3 regions of the Priestia sp. P1_B12_1 genome follow, and region 3 is predicted to be linked to each of the others. Evidence: riboswitches for the same ligand, from Rfam matches in the RefSeq annotation. Region 3 holds a riboswitch; each other region holds the start of a gene.
What was found. A riboswitch is a leader RNA that binds a small molecule or an ion and turns the genes downstream of it on or off. The one in region 3 is predicted to bind cyclic di-AMP.
Positions count from the first base shown of each region.

Region 1 (6,943 bases), on a different contig from region 3:
AAAATGATAGATGACAGTAAAGGAGATGGAAAAAACATAATGATTTAGTCATTTTTTCACACTAAAGAAAAATAGTCTAGATGATTCATTTTTAGCTAAGGGGCCGGAATTTATACCGAACATAGTGACTACTTTCTAAAGTAAATAAAAGCTGATATCGTGTTTTTTGATTATAGCATGTAAGGTTTTTATTACAAATTATTAAAGATTCTTATCTTTTTGCAAATACACATTGTATTTCATAGTTTTAACAATTATGATAAAAAAGCAAGTGTCAAATTAGGAAAATAGTTGAGCATGTAAAACGAAGCGATAAGCTTATTAATTTGAAAGAAAGGCAAGGTACATAGCTTTATGTGGGAAATTATTGTAGCAATCATTTTAGGGATTGTAGAAGGTTTAACAGAGTTTGCTCCTGTTTCGTCAACTGGGCATATGATTATTGTGGATGACCTATGGTTGAATTCCAAAGAATTATTTTCATCTCCAGTAGCTAATACATTTAAAATTGTTATTCAGCTAGGGTCGATCTTAGCAGTAGTAGTTATTTTTAAAGATCGTTTCATTAATTTATTAGGATTGGGAAAAAAGCCAGCTGCTCCAATTGGACCGACAAATCGCTTGAATTTAATGCAGGTAATTGTTGGTTTGTTACCCGCAGGAGTGTTAGGACTTTTGTTTGATGATTACATTGATGAACATTTGTTTTCTTTAAATACGGTGCTAATTGGCTTAGTAGTCGGAGCTGTATTAATGATTCTAGCAGATTTGTTTGGACCTAAACGTCCGCGTGTAGAGACGGTGGACCAAATGTCTTATGGACAAGCACTGGGTATAGGACTGTTTCAATGTATTGCTCTTTGGCCAGGTTTTTCTCGTTCAGGCTCAACGATTTCAGGAGGAGTTCTTCTTGGAATGAGCCATAAGGCAGCGGCAGATTTTACATTTATTATGGCAGTGCCAATCATGGCAGGAGCAAGTGGACTTTCATTGGTTAAAAACTGGCAGTATTTCACATCAGATGCGCTACCGTTTTTTATTGCTGGTTTTATCAGCGCCTTTATTTTTGCGCTGGTATCTATTCGCTTTTTCCTGAAATTAATTAATCGTATCAAATTAGTACCGTTTGCACTATATCGAATTGTGTTAGCAGCTATTCTATATTTTGTATTTTTATAAAATAAACACGCGAGTTCTTTAGTCCCGTAAGCTTCTAATAGAGACTCAAAGAGCAAGAAAAAGCTATTGCAATGTTGCAATAGCTTTTTTGCATAAATATATATTATCGCCTTTTGAAAGCGTTTTATAAACATGGGTATTGACAAAACGTGTCGAAAAATAGTAAATTAATATTTGTGCAGTATAAAGTTAAGTAAAAGTAAGACTTCTGTTTAGTTTTATTGACTGTAAAAAACGTATGACAACGTATAGATCGTTTTAATTTTATAAAAACTGAATAATAAGCTTAATCGTATAGAGCGGGGGAATCATTATCGGCAGTAAAGCTGCCTTGGGGTGAATCCTTACAAAAGGTAGGAAACTCTCAATTCCGAATCCGACAGTTAACCCCGTTTGCTTCATTGAGAGAAAGAGCCCAAAATAGCGTAAGTAAAAGGCTGTTCTTTCTTAAGAATAGTCTTTTTTTGTTTTTTCAGAAAAGTATATACAAATGTCATACATCTTTGGGGAGGTACATCTATGAAAAAAATTCGTTTTGGTTTGGCTACGCAGATTTTTACCGGATTAATCCTCGGTGTTCTTGTAGGGGTAATTTGGTTTAACGATCCGCGTGTAGTAACATACCTACAGCCGCTAGGAGACCTATTTTTAAGATTAATTAAGATGATTGTTATTCCAATTGTTATCTCAAGCTTAGTCGTTGGAGTTGCAGGAGCAGGGAGCGGTAAACAGGTCGGAAAGCTCGGCGTTAAAACCATTCTCTATTTTGAAATTATTACGACTTTTGCAATTATAATCGGTGTATTGGTTGCTAATATTTTTCATCCTGGGCAAGGTGTAGACATTCATTCAGCACAGAAGAGTGATATTTCACAATACGTTGAAACATCAAAACAGCAAGAAGGAAAGTCAGTGGCTGAAACGTTCTTACACATTGTTCCAACAAACTTTTTCCAGTCAATTGTTGAAGGAGACATGCTAGCAATTATCTTCTTTACAGTGTTATTTGCACTTGGAGTAGCGGCAATTGGGGAAAGAGGAAAGCCAGTTGTACAATTCTTCGACGGCGTTTCTCACGCAATGTTTCACGTGGTAAACCTTGTAATGAAAGTGGCTCCAATTGGTGTATTTGCTTTAATTGGTGTAACAGTTTCAAAATTCGGCTTAGAGTCACTTCTTTCATTAGGAAAGCTTGTTATCTTAGTTTACTTAGCGTTAATTTTCTTCCTACTTATTGTATTAGGAGGAATCGCGAAATGGGCAGGAATTAACATTTTCCACTTGTTCCGCTATATGAAAGATGAACTGTTGTTAGCATACAGTACATCTAGTTCTGAGACAGTTCTTCCGCGTATTATGGAAAAACTTGAAAAGATGGGCTGTCCAAAAGCTATCGTATCGTTCGTTGTACCAATTGGTTATACATTTAACCTAGATGGTTCCGTTCTTTATCAAGCGATTGCAGCGTTATTCTTAGCGCAGGTGTACGGTATTGATTTAACGATCGTTCAACAGCTGACGCTCATTCTTGTATTGATGGTTACATCTAAAGGAATGGCTGCCGTGCCAGGAACATCATTTGTTGTATTACTGGCTACTCTTGGAACAATCGGTGTTCCGGCAGAAGGATTAGCCTTCATTGCTGGAGTAGACAGAATCATGGATATGGCACGTACGGTTGTTAACTTAGTAGGAAACACACTAGCAGCAATTGTGATGTCTAAATCTGAAGGCAAATTTGACCCTAAAAAAGGTACAGAGGTCATGAGAGCCGGCTAATTTATAAATTAAAAAGCTACTTATTCTATTCAAAAAATTAGAATAAGTAGCTTTTTTCATAATAATTCCTTTATTATTATGGAAATTGACCCTATAATATGTAACATCAGGTATAAATAAATCCAAATTTTATTCTTACATAAAAGCAGTCACTGGTTCCTTTCTTTATCAATAAATATAGAGATAGCTTAGCTAGTTGGGGGATAGTAGAGTATGTGGAAAAAGCGAATATGGGTCATCGCCTCGATAGTAATCGTATGTTTGTTAATCCCTTACAGTTTACCGATTGTGTTTGCTTTATTAACAGCATTAGCGCTTGAGGGTATTGTTCAAAAATTGCATCAATCTTTTAAAATGAAGAGAGTCTATGCAGTGCTTATGACCTTCATTTTATATGTTGTTTCGCTCATACTTATTGGATTTTTTATTGTTCGGACAATCGTTACGCAAGTGGTTGCTCTTTCAAAAATAGCGCCTTCCTTTGTAAAAGAAATCTATGAAACCGCGATTTATCCAACTATTATTAAGTGGAAATACTATTCAAACGCTCTTCCTACAGAAGTGATTTCTTCTATCGAGCGCACGCTTGAAAAAACCGTAAATTCATTAGATTCTCTATTAAAAAGTACGGTAGAAATTATCATTAGCTTTGCCGCTACTGTTCCTGGGTTTCTATTAGAGTTTCTTATTTATTTAGTAGCGCTTGTATTTATCAGCCTTGAGCTGCCTGCTATTAAAAATAAAATCAAGTCATTTTTAACAGAAGAAACGAAATATAAGCTACAAGTTGTCATCACTCAGCTTATCCAAGCGGGGGTTGGTTTTATCAAGGCACAAATTATCTTAAGTGTCATGACGTTTGTAATGGCTTATGTAGGGCTTTGGCTATTAGATGTTCCGTATACCGCGCTTCTTAGTTTATTAATTGTAATTGTCGATATTTTACCAATCCTTGGGACAGGCTCGGTGCTCGTTCCATGGGGGATTTTTGCTCTTACGCAAGGGCATGACTCATTAGCAATCGGCTTATTTATTCTATTTGGAGTCATTACGGTAGTAAGACGTGTAGTAGAACCAAAAGTATTTTCTACAAATATGGGTATTTCACCTTTGGCTGCACTAGTTAGTTTGTACATTGGATTTAAACTTTTAGGTTTTGCCGGGTTATTTTTAGGACCGGCTTTAGTTATTTTATACGATGCTCTTCGTAAAGTAGGTATTATTCAAATTAACTTTAAACTATAAAAGCGCTGGATAAAACTAGCGCTTTTTTTTATTGAAACTTTTGTGGTACGTAATACGTAAAGAGGGAAAGGAAAAAACTATGTCGCATTGGTTTTTATCTATCAATCGGTTAATTATAGTTTTGCAGTCTTAGATTTAATGACATGAGGAGGAGAATTTTTGTTAGAGTCGGTTTTACTTTCTTTAATTGAAGCGCTAAAACAGCTCTCTTATTTTGGCGTAATTTTAGCATTAACGTTTGAATTTGTCCCGGCAGAGCTTGTTTTACCTTTAGTAGGGTATTGGGTGTACCAAGGTGATATGAACTTGTATTTGGCTATCCTTGCAGGTACAGTAGGCGGTGTTTGTGGACCGTTGACTCTTTATGCACTGGGACGTTACGGTGGACGACCGCTGGTTTTAAAATATGGAAAATACTTTTTGGTGAAAGAAAAAGAAATTGACGCCGCCGATCGCTTTTTTAATAAGTACGGCAGCGGGGTTGCTTTTTTTGGACGCTTTATTCCAGGAGTGCGCACGGCTATCTCTTTTCCGTGCGGGATGGCAAAAATGAATGTATGGCTGTTTTCTATTTATACATTTGTGGCGATGCTTCCAGTAACGGCTATTTACGTATATTTAGGATATAAGTTAGGACCTAAGTGGAAAGAGGTGGGGCCGATTGTGTCTCAATATATGCAGCCTATTGGAATCGGAATTGTTGTTTTAATTGCATTGTTTTTTATCATTAAATATGTGCGGAATAAACAAGTAGGGCAGAACTGATAAATCGAGGAAAAGAGTGAGGATATGTCAGAGCATGAGCAGTTAAGAGTAGAGTTACGAAAAATTGAAAAGTGGGAGAAAGACCAAAAAGGACTTTTTTTCTGGGAGCGGCTGGCTCGTTTGCCTTTTTCAGCTTTAGATAAAGTAACGCCGAAGTTCATTCATCAAAAAATAGAAAAATTATTAGATGAAATTGCTAAGTATGTTGATAATGGAGGCCAGTATTTAGCTAATACGTCTGCCACGCTAGAAAAAGCATCAGCACAATTACAAGAAAAGAAACAGCTTTCGATAGAGGATATTCAGCATTTATCTCTGCAAGAAATGGATGAATTGGCAGAGCATTTTATTGAAGTCCGAAAAAAGAACGCACAGCTGCAAGGAGCTACAACCGGGGTAGGCGGGATTTTTACACTGGCGATTGATGTTCCTTTTGTATTAGGGCTTACACTTAAGACACTGCAAGAAGTGGCTGTTTCTTATGGGTACGACCCCACTGAGCAAGAGGAACGAATTTTTATGGTCAAATGCATGCAGTTTTCGTCTTCTGACATTGTAGGGAAACGTGCGATTTTAGAAGAATTAGCAAGCGGAAATCGAACGCAGAGCTTGCAGCAGCTGCAAGGGTGGAGAGAAGTGTTTCTAACCTACAGGGACAACTTGGGCTGGAAAAAGCTGTTCCAAATGATTCCTATAGCAGGAATGGTATTTGGAGCGTATATTAACAAACAAGCAATTAGCGATATAGGGGAAGTTGGAATGATGCTTTATCGTAAAAGACGTATTTTGGAAAAAGTCTCACAATCGCAACAATAAAAAGAGACTGGTACGAAAGTATTTTAATTGAAGAAAAATCCGAACGAGTTTGATTCTTGGTTGAGAATCAAACTCGTTCGGATTTTTTTATTGATATAGTAAATGTAGCTTTCATGTGTTTAGTTGCCTCTAAGTGTTGATTGGAGGGCAAGGCGAAGACTCCCGCGGAAAAAGCGGAACAGATGAGACCCCGCAGGAGCGCAAGCGACGAGGAGGCTCAACGGCCGCCCGCGGAAAGCGAAGCCTGGCACGAAAATCAACAGCGGTGTAACGAGCGATTCATATTAGATCGTTTACCTTTTTTTGTTCGTGTTTAGATGGGATTGATTTGTTTATGTCTCAATTACTTTTTTTCGACATTATTTCTGGGGAAATATGTCGAGGTGTGTTAAGCCTATTTCCTTAATCAAAATGAAAAGTAGGAATGGTAATAGTATTTTTTCGTCTGGCAATCAGTAAATAAATAATTCCGATTACACTCCATACAATACCGATAAATAAGGATGTTTTTTCTAAGTTAAGCCACATAAAAAATAAAAATAAACTGCCGAGTAAAGGCATAAGTACATATGAAATATATCCACTGAAGGATCGTTTGTTTTGTTGAATAAAATAATGGATAAAAACCGCTATGTTCACTGAACTGAACGCAATTAAAGCACCAAAATTAATTAAAGAGGTAGCTTTTTCAAGAGACAGACCTAGTGAAATTAAAGAGAGGCCACCAATAATCACCACGTTCCAAATAGGCGTCTTTGTTTTAGGGTGAATATAGCCGAAAATTCTCCGAGGCAGATAACCATCTTTCCCAATTGCATAGAGAAGTCTTGACGCACTCATATGTGAGACAAGTCCCGAAGCAATAGTTGAAGTCAAGGCCGCTGCTACAAAAATAGATTGAAAAAGCTGGCCGCCAATTTTATAAGCGATCTCCGCTGATGCACCTTCTAAATCATGAAACAAAGAGGCTGAAGGGAAAAGCAGCTGAGCAAAGTAAGAAACCGTGATAAATAAGGCGCCTCCCGTACACGCAATAATAAGAATCCCTTTAGGAATGGTTTTCTCAGGCTTAAGTGTTTCTTCGGCCATAGTGGTTACAGCATCAAATCCTAAAAAAGAAAAACATAAAATAGCAGCTCCGTTTAATAACAGAGATATA
Region 1 covers NZ_JBFTZR010000018.1:15,246-22,188, reverse strand. Annotated here, with positions in the region: gene AC1D0Y_RS26675 (undecaprenyl-diphosphate phosphatase) at 355-1,179, shown strand; cyclic di-AMP (ydaO/yuaA leader) riboswitch at 1,453-1,592, shown strand; gene AC1D0Y_RS26670 (cation:dicarboxylate symporter family transporter) at 1,699-2,958, shown strand; gene ytvI (sporulation integral membrane protein YtvI) at 3,172-4,203, shown strand; gene AC1D0Y_RS26660 (DedA family protein) at 4,363-4,968, shown strand; gene AC1D0Y_RS26655 (EcsC family protein) at 4,993-5,784, shown strand; gene AC1D0Y_RS26650 (hypothetical protein) at 5,921-6,055, shown strand; gene AC1D0Y_RS26645 (APC family permease) at 6,187-6,943, opposite strand, start outside.
Region 1: another riboswitch for cyclic di-AMP. It lies ahead of AC1D0Y_RS26670 (cation:dicarboxylate symporter family transporter); the one in region 3 lies ahead of AC1D0Y_RS00670 (potassium channel family protein).

Region 2 (6,943 bases), 180 kb from region 3:
ATGTCCGATATCGAAATCCCTAAAGATACGGGAGATTTTCGTATTATCGACCGAAAAGTAGCGGATGTATTCAAAAAAATGACTGAACGCAATCGGTTTGTACGAGGAATGATGTCTTGGATTGGCTTCAGGCAAACATACGTAGAATATGAGCGTGATGAACGCTTTGCTGGTGAAACAAAATATCCTTTAAAAAAGATGATCAAGTTTGCTTCAGATGGAATTATTGGGTTTTCAACGAAGCCTTTGCGTTTAGTAATGGTTATTGGCTTATTATCGGTTTTTGTATCACTTTTAGTGTTAAGTTATTCGATTGTTGTTTGGCTGATAGGTAAAAATATTCAGCCTGGCTGGACTTCTATTATGGTAGCTATCACCTTCTTTAGCGGTATTCAGCTACTTGGTTTAGGTTTAGTCGGACAATACATCGCAAGAATTTACGATGAAAGTAAAAATAGACCTATTTACGTTGTACGTGAAACCATTAACTTCTCGAAAGCTTCAACAGATTCTCCAAACGTACGTGAAAAAGTATATAGCTAAAAAAACAAGGAAGAAAACAGTTGTTTTCTTCCTTGTTTTTATTCTTTTTGAAGCTGTAAATCACTTGGCGCCCAGTCCGGAATTCCATTATCTTCATCAAATTCAATAATGACATCCGTTACTCCTTTTTCCTGTAAAATACGATTTTCCAGACGATCTTTAATATCATCAGCTTCTGCCACTGTTAAAGAAGGATCAATTTCTACTTTTAATTCAACGTGAAGCTCTTCCCCTTCTTTCATCACCATTAACGTTTGAATATCACGCACTTGTACATCTTGCATGACAATCGCGCCAATTTTTATTTCCATTTCTTTATCTGCTTCACCAAGGGCTCCAGCAGCATTATCTAAAAATACTCGTCCTACTACAAAAAACATCATAAGCCCAATTAAAATAGAAGCAATTCCTTCAGCTTGGTGAAAAGGTGTAAACCGTGAAATGAAAACGGCTATTAACGCCAATACGCCTCCTCCAGTAGCTACCAGATCTTCCATAAAGACCAGCTTGGTTGCTGGCTTTGCTTTCTTTAAATGAACAAAGCTGTGCGTAAAAACATTGACCTCTGCGGTATTCATTCCGACATCGTGCAAAATTTCTTTCATTGCCTTAAATAAGACAAACATCTCAAGCAATACCGAGATGCCAAGTACTGCAATATTTAAAATAAAGCCTGAAGACTTCGTTGGATGAAGAATATGGTGATATCCTTCTTTAATCGTTTCAAACGCCATAATCCCTACTACAAGAACTGCTCCTAATAGAACAAGATTAACCAATCGGCCGAAACCATTTGGAAATCGTTTGGTCGGGGCTTTTTTACTTAATGCCGAACCTATAAAGACAAAAAACTGATTAGCTGCATCTCCTAAGCTGTGCATCGTTTCAGCAAACATTGCTACATTCCCTGTTAAAGCGAATGCAATCCCTTTAATAATGGAAATAATGGTATTCACTATAGCGGCCATCATAGCCGATTTATTTCCTTTTCGCAACAATTTAATTAATTCACTCATACAATCCCTCCGTTTGCGCCTTTGATGAGATTCGATTACGGTTAGTGTATGTGAATTTAAAAATTAAAAACCTCCAACATCTAAGTTGGAGGTTTTTAGTCATGTTTCATTATTTTTTAAAACGATACGGTACAGTTGTAACGATTACGTTTTTACGGTAAAGCAAATGTGCTTTTAACAGTAGGCTGGACTGATTGTGCAGGATATTTTGCCAGCTTTTTTTCGTAATGAATTGCGGAATAACGACCGTAATAGCCATATTGTTTTCCCGCGCTTTTTCCTCAGCCATATCGATGAATCGAAACAGCGGCCGCACTAAGCTGCGGTATTGAGAATGAAACGTAACAATACGAATATCGGGCTGCCACTTCTCCCACTTCTCTTCCATTCTCTTTTCGCTTTCTCGATCAAAGGCCACATGCACTGCAATAACGGTATCACCAATCGTTCTTGCATAATTTAATGAATTTTCTACTACCTTTGTCATTCCTGCTACAGGAACAATGACCACACTTCCTTCAAGCTTTCCAATCTTTTCTCCTTGCTTAATGCGAAGCTGTTCTCCTACCGCTTCATAATGCGTATGAACGCGATGGAAAATATAGACAATAACCGGCAAGAAAATGAGCACGGACCATACTTGTGAAAACTTCGTTGTAAACAAAATGATTAGCACCGTTAAAGTAATGAGGGCACCAATTAAGTTAATGGTTAGCTTCCCTTGCCAGCCGGCCGGCTTTTCTCTAAGCCATTTGACAATCATTCCTGTTTGAGAAAGCGTAAATGGAATAAACACCCCGACTGCATAAAGAGGAATTAATTGTTCAGTCGCTCCTTTAAAAGCTACGATTAAGACAATAGAAGCAATTCCAAGGGTCACAATTCCATTTGAATAGCCTAGTCGATCGCCACGAATTTGAAACATTCTTGGCATGTATTTATCAGACGATAAGTTCACAGCCAGCAAAGGGAACGCTGAAAAGCCCGTATTCGCCGCTAGCACTAGAATTAGAGCTGTTGTACCTTGAATAAAATAATAAAATCCATTTCGTCCAAACACACTCGATGCAATTTGTGATACAACCGTTTCATCTGCTTTTGGAGAAATACCAAGCCAATAAGCTAAAAACGTGATGCCAGAAAATAAAACGGCTAAAATACCGCCCATCAGCATTAATGTATGAACCGCATTTTTTGCACCTGGCTCTTTAAAGTTAGGCACTGCATTTGAAATAGCTTCTACACCTGTCAATGCCGAACAGCCTGATGAAAAAGCTTTTAATAATAAAAACAAACTAATACCTGGCACTACTGTACCGAGAGATGGATGAAGCTCAGGTGAAACTTGACCTGTCGCTATTTTAAAAAAGCCTACCGCTATTAACAAAATAAGAGCAATAACAAATAAATAAACCGGATAAGCTAATACAGAAGCGGATTCTGTTACACCGCGTAAATTTAAGACGGTAATAAAAATCACCAGCAAACACGCAATTACTACATTGTAATGATGCAGCGTTGGAAAAGCCGAAGTTAAAGCATCGGTTCCTGCTGAAACACTCACAGCAACTGTTAAAATATAATCCACCAACAGTGATCCTCCAGCGATAAGCCCAGGATTTTCTCCTAAATTGGTTTTGGAAACAATATAAGCTCCTCCGCCTTGCGGATACGCATAAATAATTTGACGGTATGAAAGAATTAAAGCCGTCAGCAGCACCAATACCCCAATCGCAATTGGAATCGAATACCAATAGGCAAGCACGCCCACTGTTGCAAGGACAATCAAAATCTGTTCTGTTCCATAAGCCACTGAAGATAAGGCATCTGATGATAAAATAGCCAGCGCTTTAAGCTTACTAAGCTTTTGATCGCCTAACTCTTTTGTTTTGAGCGGCTTTCCAATCAATAATCTCTTGAGAACTGAATAGTTCACGTAATTTCCCTCCGATGATTGCTTAGCTACTATTCACTGTTCGTTGCTAAGCTCCGTTACAAGTTCATGAATAAGTGATATTATCCCTAAAAAATACCTTTTTATGTTAAAAAAGCGCACAAAAAAAACACTAAGGGTTCTCAGCGTTTTTACACAGCTTAAACCTCCTCTCCAAAACGCTTATGGGGTTAGCTGTCGGATTCGGGCTATGAGAGTAGCCCTACCTTTTAAAAAAGGATTCACCCCAAGTGACAATGCACAAATTTGGGTCCCCCACTTCTGACGAATTAAGCGATAACAGGTCAATATAATTTTCGGTTAAAGGGTATGATTGATAACAAGTTTCTTTCATAACTATCCTTTGTTCTTAGATAATATACTCCCGTACAAATGGTTTGTAAAGCATTATTTTACGTAAACGATAAAATAGTACTTAAGGCGCTTTTAAGGGGAAAACAAAAGGCCTTCTGCCTGCTTACAGAAGACCTGCTTTCTTTAACTTTTTGCTTTTAAAACGGCTGCTAGCTTGTTTTTCGTTTGAGGACCATAAATGCCATCTACATCATAAGGAAGATACACAAGCTGAAAACGTCTGACTGCATCTTTCGTTTGTACTCCATATATTCCGTCTACTGACCCTACTTTAAAATTAACCGCGTTTAATGCTCTTTGAATCTGTTTCACTGCTTCTCCAGAATCGCCTTGTTTTAAAATTCCATTAGGAAGTGGATATTGTTCAGAAGGTGGTGTTGGAGATGGTATTGGTGAAGTTCCTGAAGGAATAACGATTGTTTTTCCAACCTGCAGTGTTAACGGATCAGAAAGCCCTGTATTCGCTTCTTGAAGCGCCTGTACTGTTATTTTGTACTTCTGTGCAATACTGTAAAGCGTATCTCCTTGCTTGATCGTATACGTTTTTGTACCCGGTTCAGAAGGCGATGGATTCGGAGTTGGTGTTGGATTTGGGTTTGGAACTGCACGACGAGGTAAATTTAAATATACGGCAATTCCTTTTGCATACGATTCACCCATGCTTTTTAAAAAAGCTTCATTTTGAAGAAGTGCTGCATCTGTACTGTTATCAATAAAAGCTATTTCAGTTAGTACTGCAGGCATATTTGTTAAGCGAAGCACCGCGTAATTGGCTGATTTTCGACCGCGATTCGGATGATTATACGACAGCAGCGCTGGCTGTACTTGGCCGTGGACAATCGATTGAAACGTTTTACTGGCATTGCTAGCGCTTCTATAAACATAATCTTCGTACCCTGTTCCTCCACCGGCATTTACGTGAATAGACATAAATGCATCTGCGCCCCACGAATTAGCTTGAGAAGCGCGCTGAGATAACGATAAAAAAACATCTGTGGTACGAGTGGTTTTAATTGTAAAATCACTGTACATGCTATTTAAATAGCTTATTAAATATTGTTGGATTTTTAAAACTAAGTTTTTTTCATACAGTCCGTTTGCTCCAACCGCTCCTGCGTCTGCCCCACCATGTCCTGCATCAAGATAGATTTTTTTCATATTACTTGTCCCTCCTTATTTTTAACATATGCATGGGGGAAAAAAGTGCTACGTATACTAGCCTACTTAGTGAAAAATTACTAAAAAAGGAGATTGAGACATAACGACATCACTTCAACCTAAAAACGAACAAATGGGATAAATGCGCTAGTATGGATGGCTTGTTACATCGCTGTTGATTTCCGTGCAAGGCTTCGCTTTCCGCGGGCGGCTGGTGAGCCTCCTCGTCGCGTGCGCTCCTGCGGGGTCTCACCTATTCCGCTTTTCCCGCAGGAGTCTTCGCCTTTCCCTCCAATCAACTGCTAGAAGCAACTAAATAGATGAAATCTACGTTCACCCTACCAATAAAAAAATCCGCACAATTCATCGTGCGGATCTTCTCTCCCCCCTAACATATTTTTGGTCCAGATTCTATTCTGGTTGATTAAAGTATAGATCAAGAGGGTCTATTATTTATAACGTTAAGACCTATTTAAAAAGCAGAACGCCTATAACAATGAGAATAATCCAAATTGGAATGCTTATTAATATGCCTATTACTAAACCTTTGAAAAAATTTCCTTCTTGCATTTTCATTCCATTCCTCTCCAACAGTATTTTCTAATGATACTACGACTGGCTGAAAATTCTCTGAAGTTATACTGAAGTGCAGAGTGAACACATAAACAATCTCTCTATCTGTTATACACTACTTTTACATATAGATTCAATGAGACAAAAAGCTTATCCTTTTTAATTCATATAACTAAATTCTTTCCTGTATCTAACAAAACAATAAAAAGCCTCCCGTAAATTGTACGACAGGCAGCTATACTTATTTTATGAACAGTTTAGTTCAATATTTAATATGCGCAATGTTATTCATTTTGAAAACAAAAAAGTCCGAGAGAACGTATAAACGATCTCTCGGACTTTTAAGAATTAATATTGGCTCATGTATTGGTCACGTTCCCAAGGATGAACTTGTGTACGGAACATATCCCATTCGATTTCTTTCGCTTCAACGAAGTGCTCTGCTAAGTGTTCACCTAATGCAGAAACCATAACTTCGTTTGATTGGAAGCTATCTAAAGCTTGAGCTAATGTTGCAGGTAAATCTACGATACCTTCTTCAACACGCTCTTCTTTTGTCATTACATAGATATTACGATCGATAGGTTTTGGAGCTTCAAGGTTGTTCTTGATTCCATCTAAACCAGCTTTTAATAGAACAGCCATTGCTAAATATGGATTAGCAGCTGGGTCTACGCTACGTACCTCAACACGAGTTCCTACGCCGCGAGAAGCTGGGATACGGATTAATGGGCTACGGTTACGAGCAGACCATGCAACATAACAAGGAGCCTCATATCCAGGCACTAGACGCTTATAAGAGTTTACAGTAGGATTTGTTACTGCTGTAAAGCTGTGTGCGTGCTTGATGATACCTGCGATAAATTGACGAGCAGTATCACTTAGCTCTAGATTACCGTTTTCATCATAAAATGCGTTTTGACCATCTTTAAATAATGAAACGTTACAGTGCATACCTGAACCATTCACACCAAATAATGGTTTTGGCATAAATGTAGCATGTAAGCCATGTTTACGTGCAATTGTTTTTACAACAAGTTTGAACGTTTGGATATCATCACAAGCTTTTAATGCAGCAGCATATTTGAAGTCAATCTCGTGTTGTCCAGGAGCTACCTCATGGTGAGATGCTTCAATTTCAAAGCCCATTTCTTCAAGCTCTAATACGATGTCACGACGGCAGTTTTCACCAAGGTCAGTTGGCGCTAAGTCGAAGTAGCCACCTTTATCATTTAATTCTAATGTAGGTTCGCCTTTTTCGTCTAATTTGAATAAGAAGAACTCTGGCTCAGGTCCAAGGTTAAAATCAGTAAATCCTAACTCTTCCATCTCTTTTAACACACGT
Region 2 covers NZ_JBFTZR010000001.1:296,603-303,545, forward strand. Annotated here, with positions in the region: gene AC1D0Y_RS01610 (glycosyltransferase family 2 protein) at 1-543, shown strand, start outside; gene AC1D0Y_RS01615 (cation diffusion facilitator family transporter) at 582-1,559, opposite strand; gene AC1D0Y_RS01620 (APC family permease) at 1,669-3,495, opposite strand; cyclic di-AMP (ydaO/yuaA leader) riboswitch at 3,658-3,799, opposite strand; gene AC1D0Y_RS01625 (N-acetylmuramoyl-L-alanine amidase) at 3,991-5,025, opposite strand; gene AC1D0Y_RS01630 (hypothetical protein) at 5,190-5,324, opposite strand; gene glnA (type I glutamate--ammonia ligase) at 5,947-6,943, opposite strand, start outside.
Region 2: another riboswitch for cyclic di-AMP. It lies ahead of AC1D0Y_RS01620 (APC family permease); the one in region 3 lies ahead of AC1D0Y_RS00670 (potassium channel family protein).

Region 3 (6,943 bases):
TTCTTCATTCTTCTCAAAAGATCGTTACCGTTAAAAAATAGGCAAATTTCTCAATCACTTAACCCAATTAGTACATAGGATATAGAGACTTTTACTAAAGGAGGTTACACATATGGGCGCAAAAGGCGGTTTTGGTTTTTCATTTATCGTTGTTTTATTTATTCTATTAGTAATCGTAGGGTGTTCTTGCTACTACTAATTTCTAGAGGGGATGAACATCATTCATCCTCTCCTATTTCAAAAAAAACCATGCTTTCGCATGGCTACATACCGATTAGATGAATGAGTAGAGGAACTCATTGTTCGGCAATATTGAAGAAATTTTTGGTTTTTACTTCCGCCTAGTATGCCCTTTTTGACGGGAGCTATGCGTAAATAAAGTTAACGTTTAAAAGCGAAAGCCAGACGCACCTACAATAACAAGTAAAACAAATAACACAACGATTAACGCAAAATTTTGTTTTCCCACGTACCATCCCTCACTTCCTATTATCTGCTTTTAGTGTATGCAACAGCTTGGCAAAATGTTTAGGACAGGGGTGCGGATTTTTCCAATGAGAAAAACCTTCAAATTTCGCCAAAAAAAGTGAATCATATTTTTATTTCTTTCGTTATATATAGTAAGAGATTTTCTACTATAAAAAAGGGGGACCTTTAATGCGCCGACATTCCAAATTGCCCATTGTTCTTGTCTTTGCCTTCTTTTTATTCATCGCAACTGTTTTGTGCGTAACCTCTTATATGTCTTGAACGTATAAATAATATAAAAAAATCGCCTTATCGAAGGCGATTTTTCTACCCTAGCATTATATCTTCATTTGGATAACGAACAGCTTCGCGCTTTTGCTTAGATAATGAAAACGCAAGCGTTAATGGCCCCACTTTTCCTAAAAACATGATAAAGATAATAATTACGCGTCCAAAGTACGAAAGTTCAGGAGTTGCTCCCATTGATAAACCTACTGTTCCAAACGCTGAAACAACTTCAAACATAATTTTTACAAACGGAAGGTTTTCCGAAATATTTAACAGGAAAATGGCCCCAAATACAAACATAATTGAAATCATCGTGATGGCTAGTGCCTTAAACACGTGAAGAGGAAGAAGTCGTCTCTTTAACAGCACAATATCTTCCCGGCTTCGTAAAAATGCCCATACAGAAAAAACAATCACCACAAACGTTGTTAGTTTAATACCGCCTCCTGTTGACGCACTTCCTGCACCAATAAACATTAATAAGACCATTAAAAAGACCGTTGCATCATGCAGGTGAGCTAAATCAATTGTATTAAATCCAGCGGTTCTTGTCGTTACCGCTTGAAAATAAGAAGCCCATACTTTGTCTCCTAATGATAAATTTCCGAGCGTATGCGAATTGCTGTACTCTAAGAAAAAAATAAAAAGCATGGCAATCACATTAATCGCAAACGTGCTGATAATCATAATTTTTGAATGCAACGTTAGTTTTTTATACGATTTTTTCACCCACATATCAGCAAGAACGGTAAACCCTAACCCGCCAATGATGAACAAAAAAGAAATCGTTATGTTAATAATAGGATCTCCAACATACTGTACTAAGTTATCAGACAGTAGTCCAAACCCTGCGTTATTAAAAGCTGAAATTGAATGAAACAAGCTAAAGAACAGCCCCTTAGACCATCCGAATTCCGGAACCCAGCGTATCGCTAAAAAGATAAGTGCAATAAACTCAATTAAAAATGAAAAGATAAACAGCCTTTTAACTAGCAGGACAACTCCGCCGACGCTTGTTTGATTTAATGCCTGCTGAACGAGCATACGCTCTTTAAATCCAATTTTTTTACCTAGCATCATAAAAATCAACACGGCAAATGACATAATGCCAAGACCGCCTATTTGAATTAACAGCATAATGATCGTTTGACCGATGACGGTAAAACGTGTACCTGTATCTACGACGGCTAAGCCGGTCACTGTCATAGCGGAAGTAGATGTAAAAAGGGCGTCTACCCATCGGATTGGCTCAGTAGTAGAAAAAGGCATCATCAATAGAAGAGCACCCATAATAATTCCTCCGCCAAAAATGGAGACAAGCAGCTGCGGAGGGGTGAGTTTAATGATTTGTTTTTTCATGAGTTAAACTCCTTCTTCTTCAAAACGGTTCAAATCGCGGTTATGTCCGATAACAATCAGCATATCTCCTTGTTCAATTATTTCATGCGCGGTAGGCGAAATCACCATTTCCCCGTCTTTTCGCTGAAAGCCGATAATGTTGCAGCCGTACTTGGCACGAATGTTTAAATCAAACAGCGTTTTATTATGAAGTTTCTTAGAGGCGACAATTTCGACAATACTATAATCCTTTGATAATTCAATGTAATCAATGATTTTTTCTGACACTACGTGATGAGCAATACGTTTAGCAATATCACGCTCAGGATGAATGACTTTGTCTGCTCCTATTTTCTCCAGCACTTTTTGATGATACATATTCACTGCTTTTACCCATACTTGCTTAACGCCCATATCTTTTAAAAGCATCGTTGCGAGAACGCTTGCTTCGATATCATCCCCAAACGAAATAAGAGCATGATCAACATTGCGGATACCTAGCCCCTTTAAGCTAGCTTCATCAATCGCGTTTGCTTGCACAACATATGTAGCTGAATTGCTAAATTTATTTACTACCTCCTGATTGCGGTCAATAGCGAGCACATCCACATCCAGATTAGCAAACTCTTCAACCAAACTGCCTCCAAAACGACCTAATCCCAATACAGCAAACTGTTTTTTCATAATGTATTTATTCCTTTCTTCAACTGCTGTGTGTTCTCTTAGCTTATACTTTTTCTAAAAAATTACATATTTTTCTTAAAAAAAGCGCAAAAAAACACAGGAAGGCTCCTGTGTTTTTTCACACTCTTCCCCCTCAAAACGCTTGCGAAGTTAGCTGTCGGGTTCGGGTTTTAAGAGTAACCCTACCTTTTTAAGGATTCACCCCAGAGCACAATATGTGCGTAAATAATGGGTCCTCCGCTCCGTAATGGATTAAGCGATTTTTATTCAAATATCTATGATCTATTTTTTAGAATAATCGATTCGATTCATGATACGTTTCACTTCACGAAAGCTATCTTACTCCTGTGAATTTTGTCTGTCAAGATATTTTTAGCAAAGACCTCACTTGCGCTGCAAGCTGCAAAAATCATATAAATCTAAACTGACAATCATTTTGTGAAATTGATCAAATAAATTAATAACAGCCAAAAGCTCTAACAGCTGTATATCACTGTAAAATTTCTTTAATTGATCCATATCAGCATCGGTCAACTCCCTTGGACGCACTCGGTATACATCAATAAATCGAAACAGCAGTCGATCTTTTTTTTCCAGCTCTTTTTCTCTTAACACTTTTTGATTAAGCGTCTCATCGCCTACATATGACATGCTCATACACGTCTCACAGCCGTTAACACCTGCTAGATAAAGCCTTATTTTTTCCTTAGTCTCTTTTTCTACTATATCGCTGTTCCAAAGCGTGTTGTAAAGCTCATCATACAGTCTTTTTACATGCGGAATTAAATTCAATGCTTTTTCAAAATTTGTTCCCTCTTCGTTTGCTAACAAAACTCTTGCCATTTTTCACTCACTCCTTTTTAATTATTATAGTAAGAAAAATGGGAATTTTAGATTACATATAAAACATCTTATCGACTATTACTAATCAAATGAAACGTTAATGAGAAAGAAGGTTTTCAATTGAAAATTGATGAAATTGATTTATCGATTTTGCAGGCGCTGCAGCAAAACAGCCGCCTTTCCTTACGAGAGCTAGGAAAACAAATTAATTTGTCTCCTCCTTCGGTGGCAGAGCGAGTAAGGCAGCTAGAGAGCTTTGGCGTTATAAAAGGGTATACGATTGATATTGATTATGAAAAGCTGCATTTGCCCGTGTCGTGTTTTATTGAAGTAACGATGAAAAACGGAGAGCACGAGCGTTTTAAACGATTTATTTCTCAGTATCCCTACGCTTTATTCTGTGAACGCATCGCCGGGCAAGCCTGCTTTATTACAAAGCTTCAGCTTCCTCACCTGCACATACTCGAACAATTTATTAACGAAATTACACCTTATGCCAAAACGATTTCACACATCGCCCTTTCTCACGTAGAGATGGCTCCTGCATTATTGAGTCATTTAAAAGATGAAAAGTGATTGAAACGTAACGAAAAAATCCGAACGATGAATCGTTCGGATCTTCTTTCCACTAAACTACTTTTGTCCCAAGCTCTTTTTATTCGTCCAACAGCATAAAAAATAACCCTCCAAAGCTGGAGGGTATAAATTTTCCGAATAATGAAAGTTTTACAACTTCATTTTAACAGGTGCCGACATTTCTGTCTACTTAAAAATGTAAAAGAGCTCTCTATTAATAGAAAGCTCTTTTACCTGCTTGTTTTTTGAAAACAATCAATCTATATAAAAGGGAACTACCTAAGGTTGAAAGTCACGTGAAACCTTGGCAGTTCATCCTGGATATACCGGTTGATATGATTCAAAACAAGTTCTTTCATCATTTCTTCTTTGACTTCTAATTCCGTTTTTTTATCTTTTTGTTTTAAAATGAGAATGTAATAGACTTTACCCATTTTAATGGGCTCACTACTCTCTCCGATGTGCTGTTTTTTTAACACATCTATAAAAGAAGGAGATAGACTTGAAAGCTTTAGATTATCAGCATTCTCTATTTTGCTCACTGTCTGGAATTCAGCATATTTTTTTTGAACGTCCTGAAGCGATGTTCCCTTTTGCAGTTCAGCCGCAGCGGCATCGGCATCATGTAAAGTGGAAAAAGCCAGCTGCGTAAAAGATACGCGCGTTAGATCGTTTTCAATACGTTTATAGTAAGCAGTTAGTTCATCAGACGTAATTTGTTTACGGAAATATTCTTCTAATTTAAACTGATTCGTTAGCTGGTTGGTTACATCACTGGAACGAATATTTAACACTTCATAACCTTGTTTTCTTGTATCCTCGTCATATGAGCGTTTAATTTGCTTCCACATATCCTCGACTTGTGTTTGTACTTCATCGCTTGTCTTTAGATGCGAAATTAAGATTTTTTGCATAACAAGCTGCCGCAATAACTCTTTGCGGTAGCTTGTATCATTTAACGGAGCGTCTGGATTCAAGAACCCTTCAACGGCTAAAAAACGGTTGAATTCAGCTCCTGTCACCTTGCCTCCCCCATATGCTGCCAGTTCTTTGGTAGAAGATAGCTGACTAATTTCTACAGAAGGAAACATCGTATTTGAATGCTTCCCTCCGCAGCCGGTTAAAAATCCGAACGCTGTTAATACTGCTAGCAGCAGCTTTAACGGTGTTGAACTCATCCATTGTTATCCTGCTGCTCTGAAAGCTTTAGAGAAATGGTTTGTTTTTTTCCATTTCGATACACGTCTAATTTCACTGTGTCTCCTACTTTACGTTTTGTGTATAGATATTGACGTAAATCACTGGATGTTTTGACTTCATTTCCATCGATGGCAACAATCACGTCTTTTGATTGTAAACCTGCATCAGAAGCAGAAGAGAATGGTTCAACCGTCGTTACGACAACTCCTTCAGACGTATCGCTTGTTAGGCCTAGCTGGTTTTGTTTTGTTGCAGCTGAAAGCTGACCTACATCTTGAAGACCTACCCCCATATATGGACGCGTTATTTTTCCGTTTTTCATCAGCTGTTCAATCGTCGGCTGCACTTCATCACTTGGAAGAGCAAAGCCGATGCCTTCTACATTGTCTTCTGAAATTTTCATACTGTTGATGCCGACTACTTCACCGGAAGAATTGATAAGTGCACCGCCGCTGTTTCCTGGATTAATCGCCGCATCCGTTTGAATTGCATCTACGTTCCAATTTTCTGAAATAGGGACAGAGCGTTTTGCTGCGCTCACAATACCTTGTGTGACCGTACGAGAAAATTGTTCACCAAGAGGATTTCCGATTGCAAGCACCGTTTCACCCGCTACTAAATCCGATGATTTCCCGAACTTCGCCACTTGTTCAACATTTTTGTCAGACATCTCAAGCACCGCTAAATCCGTTAGCGCGTCAGCTCCGACAATTTTAGCTTTTTCTTTTTGTCCATTTGAAAGTGACACTTCTACTTCGCTTGCGCCGTCAATAACGTGGTTATTGGTCACAACGTATGCTTTTCCATTTTCTTTTTTGAAAATAACACCGGAACCCGTTCCTGCTTCTTGCGTTTGGGTATCTCCAGAAAATGGATTTGTTTGCTGCTGAATATTGTTCACGCCTACAACAGCAGCTGATACTTTATTTACAACTGAAACAAGATCTGACTGATTGACGGTTGTGCTTACTGTTCGAGGCGTTGTGCTCGTTGTTGTTGCCGTTTGAGTCTGCGTTGTTTGATTCGCTGTTTGCGTATCAGCTGAATCCATTAACCCCAGCTGGGGAGCACCGTATAACACAATTCCTCCTCCAAGTACTGCTCCGGCGATAGAAGATGCAATCACTGGAAATAAGCGTCTTCTTGGAGGCTGTGATGATGACGCAGGCTGATACTGATCGTAGCGCTGCTGGCGATTTTCGTATTCTTCTTTTCGTTCTTGCTCTCTTTCATAATCACGTGGATCCATGAAAAACACTCCTTTTAACGTAGCAAATTTTATGTTATCTATACTATAAAATAAAAGTTTGGGATAAGTATCAAAACAATGTGTGAAATTGTGAAAAATTTCTTTATAACAGCAAACACGTAGTATAATAGCGGGTACATAGACCTTTAAAGACACGCGCATGGATGGCGCAATATGCTTTATTTACCTTAATTTTCATATATTCAGAGGAAGGTGTCAAATTTGAGCTTTACACTATATTTAGTAGAGGATGAACAAAATTTAAACGAAGTTTTAACCCTTTACCTTCAAAAAGAA
Region 3 covers NZ_JBFTZR010000001.1:114,685-121,627, forward strand. Annotated here, with positions in the region: gene AC1D0Y_RS00655 (YjcZ family sporulation protein) at 113-199, shown strand; gene AC1D0Y_RS00660 (YjcZ family sporulation protein) at 389-469, opposite strand; gene AC1D0Y_RS00665 (TrkH family potassium uptake protein) at 796-2,115, opposite strand; gene AC1D0Y_RS00670 (potassium channel family protein) at 2,119-2,778, opposite strand; cyclic di-AMP (ydaO/yuaA leader) riboswitch at 2,903-3,047, opposite strand; gene AC1D0Y_RS00675 (carboxymuconolactone decarboxylase family protein) at 3,163-3,621, opposite strand; gene AC1D0Y_RS00680 (Lrp/AsnC family transcriptional regulator) at 3,742-4,197, shown strand; gene AC1D0Y_RS00685 (peptidyl-prolyl cis-trans isomerase) at 4,473-5,375, opposite strand; gene AC1D0Y_RS00690 (S1C family serine protease) at 5,372-6,646, opposite strand; gene AC1D0Y_RS00695 (response regulator transcription factor) at 6,869-6,943, shown strand, end outside.